Linked DNA regions of Prosthecobacter debontii. Each later gene encodes a partner of the first gene's protein in a complex. Links are inferred from orthologs where the notes say so. Each region holds a gene or a part of one and is shown on either strand. Other genes may lie near its edges.

What was found.
Region 2: the proteins of dapF (region 1) and B5D61_RS21315 are in contact, whole or in part, in a solved structure (PDB 5YGU), measured with the Escherichia coli proteins. The link is inferred for Prosthecobacter debontii from one-to-one orthologs.

What each region holds. Positions count from the first base shown.
Region 1 is NZ_FUYE01000008.1:33,862-37,012, reverse strand. What follows is about bases 109-3,034. They hold dapF (diaminopimelate epimerase), read left to right. Parts: upstream 109-1,128; coding sequence 1,129-1,941; downstream 1,942-3,034. Other genes in these bases: dapA (4-hydroxy-tetrahydrodipicolinate synthase), read left to right, coding at 2,075-2,953; trpA (tryptophan synthase subunit alpha), read left to right, coding at 235-1,050. In the rest of the region: B5D61_RS13035 (3-keto-disaccharide hydrolase), read right to left, coding at 1-98; B5D61_RS13015 (hypothetical protein), read right to left, coding at 3,084-3,151. UniProt on the Escherichia coli protein: Involved in the succinylase branch of the L-lysine biosynthesis and in the biosynthesis of the pentapeptide incorporated in the peptidoglycan moiety. Catalyzes the stereoinversion of LL-2,6-diaminopimelate (L,L-DAP) to meso-diaminopimelate (meso-DAP).
Region 2 is NZ_FUYE01000019.1:26,242-29,077, reverse strand. It holds B5D61_RS21315 (RNA pyrophosphohydrolase), read left to right. Parts: upstream 1-1,086; coding sequence 1,087-1,587; downstream 1,588-2,836. Other genes in the region: B5D61_RS21310 (hypothetical protein), read left to right, coding at 1,595-2,836; folK (2-amino-4-hydroxy-6-hydroxymethyldihydropteridine diphosphokinase), read left to right, coding at 438-962; dapB (4-hydroxy-tetrahydrodipicolinate reductase), read left to right, coding at 1-424. UniProt on the Escherichia coli protein: Master regulator of 5'-end-dependent mRNA decay.

The DNA of each region.
Region 1 (3,151 bases):
AAGATCGCTCGGAACCCTGGAGGTGGTGTCGGTTCGTCGGCGGAAAGAGAGCTTAAAGCGAGGGCGAACCCGCAGAGGGAGAGGAAAGCGATTTTCATGAGCAACGACCACAACGGCAGCTATGAGCACCGTCATGCGTCCGGCTGGCACCGGGATTCAGCTTTTTGTGCTGTGCGGAAGTTTGTGCCGTTCGGTTGCACAGATGAAGAGGACGCGCTAGATAGCTAGCCCTCCATGTCTGCTCCAGCCAACCGAATTGACCGTCACTTTGCGGAACTGAAAACCTCCGGCAAGCGTGCCTTTGTCGCGTATGTCTGCGCTGGAGATCCCACGTTGGACAAGACCATTGACGTCGTTCTTGGCCTGGAGAGAGCTGGGGTCGATATTGTCGAACTGGGTTTACCCTTCTCCGATCCTTTGGCCGATGGCGTCGTCAATCAGATGGCTGCCGACCGTGCTCTGAAGGCAGGTGCCACGACCAAGAAGGTGCTGGAAATGATCCAGACCCTGCGCAGCAAGACACAGATTCCTCTGGTGCTCTTCACCTACCTGAACCCCATCTATGCCTATGGCTATGAGCAGTTCCATCACGATGCTGCAGCCGCAGGTGCGGATGGCATTCTGGTACTGGATTTGCCCCCTGAAGAGGCACTGCAAAACGCGGAGTTGAAGCCCACCCCTGAGCTTCGCCACATCCAGCTCATTGCACCGACATCCCCTGCAGATCGCATCCAGCTTATCGCCAAGCAGGCGGAAGGTTTTGTCTATTACGTCTCTCGTCTCGGCGTGACCGGCGCGCAGGTGGAGATCGCCAGCGGCATCTCCGAGCAGGTGGCCGCAATCAAAAACTCCACTGAGGTGCCTGTGTGCGTCGGCTTCGGCGTCTCCAATCCCGAGCAAGCGGCCACCGTGGCCAGCATGGCCGATGGCGTGGTCGTCGGCAGTGCCATCGTAAAGCTGATTGAGAAAAACGGTGCCGCGGCGGATCTCGGCGATCAGGTCGAGGCTTTTGTGAAACCTCTCGTCACGGCTGTCAAAGCTCTATCTTGATTGATCTTCGGCGACGTATCCTCTCTTACCCCTGGATTCTTTGACACCTTGACGGTCTCCCTTTCGACCTCCTCTCCCATGACTCTGAACTTTTGGAAAATGAACGGCGCTGGCAATGACTTCGTCATGCTGGACAATCGCGATCTCTCTCTGGCGCTGACCCAGGATCAAATTGAGCGCCTGTGTGATCGCCATCGTGGCATTGGAGCCGATGGCCTGCTCTGTGTGGAGCCCGCCACGGAAGGTGGTGACTTCAAGATGCGCTATTACAACGCCGATGGCGGCGAGGCCGAAATGTGTGGCAATGGCGCCCGCTGCTTCGGTCGCTTCGTCAATCGCCTGCACAACGATTCGCTCACTAACATCCGCTTTGAAACCCTGGCTGGGATGATTTCCGCCGAGTTTGAAGCCGGGCAGGTGCGCATCAACATGAGCGCCCCTCACAGCCTGCGCCTGAATGACACGCTCCCTGTCGAAGGTGAGAGTCTGACCGTTCATAGTGTGAACACCGGTGTGCCTCATGCCGTCGTCTTTGTTGAGGATCTCGACAATGTGCCCGTCCGTCCTTGGGGCGCAGGTCTGCGTTATCATGAGGCGTTCAAGCCCAAAGGCACCAACGCCAATTTCGCCAAAGAGCTGGCTCCTGGAAGCATTTCCATCCGCACCTACGAGCGCGGTGTGGAGGATGAAACCCTGGCCTGCGGCACCGGCATGGTCGCCTGTGCTTTGATCCATCACGAACTGACGGGTGCCCCCAGCCCCGTGTCAGTTCTCGTCAAAGGTGGCGATACCCTCCGCGTCGGTTTCACGGAAACTGCCCCGCATGAATACACCGATGTTACCCTGTTCGGTCCGGCGGATTTTGTTTTCCATGGAAGCGTCGAGATTTGACTCCATCTGAGGATGAAAAGCGTGACCACTAAGGCCAACGTCCCGATTCGAAAGCGACGCTAGCCGCTCTTCGATTCACATTTTTCATTTCGCAGTTTTCAATTTTCAGTCTCCCTCTATTTTCCCCACTCCCATGTTCGCAGGAACCCACACCGCCATCGTCACCCCTTTTCGCAACGGCAAGCTTGATGAAGAAGCCCTGAAAAAGCTCATCGACTTCCAGTTCGACAACGGCGTCTCCGGCGTGGTCCCCTGCGGCACGACGGGCGAATCCCCCACACTGGATTATGATGAGCATGAGCAGGTGGTGAAACTGACTGTCGAGTATGCTCGCGGTCGTGGCATCGTCATGGCTGGCACAGGCTCCAACAGCACCCGTGAAGCCGTGGAGATGACCCAGGAAGCGGAAGCTGCCGGGGCAACCGCCATCCTCCAGGTGGCTCCGTATTACAACAAGCCGACACCCGAAGGCCTGTATCAGCATTTCAAGGCCGTAGCCGACAGCACCAAGCTGCCGATCATGCTGTATAGCATCCCTGGCCGCTGCGGCATTGAGATCGGTCTCGATGTGGTGGCTCGCCTTGCCGAGAACTGCCCGAACGTCCGCGCCATCAAAGAGGCCGGGGGCAACCCGGAGCGTGTCAGTCAGATGAAGCAGATCCTGCCTGCCGACTTCGAAATCCTTTCCGGTGACGATGGTCTCACGCTGCCCTTCATGTCCGTCGGTGGCGTCGGTGTGGTCAGTGTGGCCTCCAACCTCATTCCAAAGCAGATCAGCGACATGGTGAAGCTCGCCCTCAAAGGCGACTACACCGGAGCCCTCGGCATCCATCAGCAGTATTACCCGCTGTTCGCCGCCTTCCTGAAGCTCGCCACCAACCCCATCCCGATCAAAACCGCGATGGCCATGGCCGGTCACTGCACCCACGAACTCCGTCTGCCTCTCGTGCCGATGGACGACGCCAAAAACGCCGAACTGGAAGCAACGCTGAAGAAGCTGGCGCTGATTTGATTGGATCGACTGGTGATTGAATCTGCCTCCGGTAGGTTGGGATAATCAAAACTAAACGGGCATCGGGAGAAACACCCGATGCCCGTTTTGTCGCGAAGAGCTTGATAATGTCGCCAAGAGCAACACTCCTTTAATAGGGGCGTGTCACGATGACATAGCTGCTGCCGGAAGGGCGATACCAGGTATCCCGATGCGTGT
Region 2 (2,836 bases), on another replicon or contig:
CGGCGTGAATACCCTGTTTTGGCTGACCCGCAAGGCCACGGAACTGCTCGGGCCTGACTTTGACCTCGAAGTGATCGAGATGCATCACCGCATGAAGAAGGATGCCCCGAGCGGCACCGCCCGCACGCTGGTGGAGATCCTCGCCGACGTGCGTGGCCTGTCCTATGACTCCGACTGCCGCCATGGTCGTTTCGGTGATGTCGGTGCCCGCACGCCGAAGGAGATCGGTGTTCACGCTCTGCGGGGTGGGGATGTGGTGGGAGATCACACCGTAGTCTTTGCCAATGTGGGCGAGCGTGTGGAACTGACTCACAAGGCCAGCAGCCGCGATACCTTTGCCGGTGGGGCGGTGCGCGCCGCGCGCTGGCTGGCCGATAAGCCTGCAGGTCTCTATGACATGCAGGATGTGCTGGGCCTGAAGTAACCTCTTTGAATCCATGCCTCTAACTGCTTTCGGGATCGCTCTGGGCTCCAATCAAGGAGACAGCCAGCGCCACCTGGAGGCAGGTGTGGATCATCTGCTGGCACGGATTCCGCAGGCCCGGCTGACCGCTGCTGCGTCGCTGTATGAGACGGAGCCGGTGGACTGTGCACCGGGCACGCAGGCTTTTTTAAACACGGTCATCGAGGTCGAGGCGGACCTGACACCTCAGCAAATGCATGCGCATCTGGTGGCGGTGGAGGCTCTCATGGGACGGCCGCTCCAGCGGGAAAAAAATGCCCCGCGTTGCCTTGATCTCGATCTCCTCTATGCAGGCGATTACCACAGCGATGATCCCGTGCTGACCGTGCCGCATCCGCGCCTGCATCTGCGACGCTTTGTTTTGCAACCCCTCGCCGAGATCCGACCGCATCTGCATCTCCCGGGGGTATCCCTTACCCCTGCGGAAGCCCTGGCTGCTTTGCCCTGTCCGCCGGAGAGCGTGCGTTATGGGGGCGACTGGAAGCATCGATTGAGCTGATGGACTCAAAGGCGGCGACGCCCCTGTGTGTCATTTTTCTCACATGCGAGACTTCATGCGGGTCTAAAAATCGACCTCGGGGATGACAGCGAGGATTGATGTCGTATTTTGCCTCAGCCCCCCAATGCCTGATAAGTCTCCTCTGCCCATTCCCACTCCCATTGTCTATCGCCCGAATGTGGGTGTGATCCTCATGAATGACCGTGATGAAATCTTTGTCGCGGAGCGCATCAATATCCCCGGAGCATGGCAGTTCCCTCAGGGCGGCATTGATGATGGGGAGGATGCAGAAACGGCGATGTTCCGTGAGATGGCGGAAGAGATCGGGGTCACCCGGGATAAGGTGGAACTGCTGGAGCAGCGAGGGGGGTACCGTTACGCCTTTGCCAAGGGACGGCTGAAATACGGCATCTATGGCGGCCAGGAGCAGACCTATTTCCGCTGCCGCTTTTTGGGGCAGGACAGTGATGTCAATCTGGCGGCGACGCATCAGGAGTTCAGCCGCTGGTGCTGGATCAAGCCGGAAGCGTTCAAGATGGAGTGGGTGCCCAAGTTTAAACGTGCGGTTTATCATCAGGTGTTTTTAGACTTCTTTGGAGTGGACTTAAGCGCTAAGGTCTCATGACCCGGGTATGACAGAGAATGCACATCGCCACAGCTTCAGGGGCAGAGCGACCCTGGGGGCGATGTCGTGGAATCTGCCCAATGACGGCTGGAGTTCTCCGTGGGGATGTGAAGATGAATGGATCCCGCCGGATGATGAATGGCGGAAGCGGATCGGTCTGGCTGAGGATGCAGAAGCTCCAGAGGACATTCACGCGAAGCCTGATCTGGCCGAAGCACGAGGCAGCAGTCCTGCAAGGGCCGAAGAGCCTTTGGGGCTAGGGCAGATGATCCTGCGCTTCGAGAAAGAGGAGCCGGAGGAAGATCCCCCTCCGCCACCGGTGAAAGCCCCGGTCATGTTACCTCCCCGGCGGACCCCTCTGGAAGCCGTCAAGGCTCCGGCACCCGCGAGTCCTCCCCCCACGGTGGCGAAGCCACCTCCGGCCATGAAGACGGGGAGTGCACCTGCCGAGATCCGCGTGGTGCCGCGTTCCGTAGGCGTGCCGAAGCAAGCCGCCCGCTCGGCTCCGCCAGTGCCGGAGAAGCCCCAGCCTCCGAGTGAAGATGTGGAGAGTGTGAGCCCTCCTGTGCGCAAGCGCATCCCGCGTCGCTCCAACAACTATGCCTGGGGCAGTCTCATTTCCCTGAGCTTAGGCACCCTGGGCTTTACCCTGCTGGCATGGATTTATCTGCACGATACGCCGCGTGAATCGGATGAGGATTTACGGCCGGTCATGGCCTTCGATCAATCCCCCACCACCCAAGCGGTGAAAAAGCTGCGCGCTTTTTTAGACTCCATCCAGCCCCCGGAAAATACGGCCTTGCAGGATCAGTCTGCCTGGACCTGGGATACGCCTTCTTTAGCACTCTTGGTTAGGTCAAATGGTACTGCTTTCGATAATCTGCGGGACCTCTTGGAGGACTATGACTGGCATCCGCATCATGCCGAGTGGCATCGGGAGGATCTCAGTCAACACCGCTCCTGGTCTTACGTGGGGCTCCTCTTGCAGGCGCAGTCCGCTTACCTGGAGCGGCGTGGCGATGAGGAGCCCGCTCTCGTGTCAGCCATTGATCTGGCGGAGTTGAGCCGACGTCTTCAGGAGGTTTGGGCCTGGCCCGGCTACATGCATCGGGCGATGGAGTTGCATGGAGATGCGGTGCAGTTGCTGGCGGAGTTGCTTAAAACCACGCATTTGGATGGTGCCACCCTGGAACGGTTTCAGACCGAGTTCACCCAATGTCAGCCACGGGATGAGGTGATGAAGCAGGCC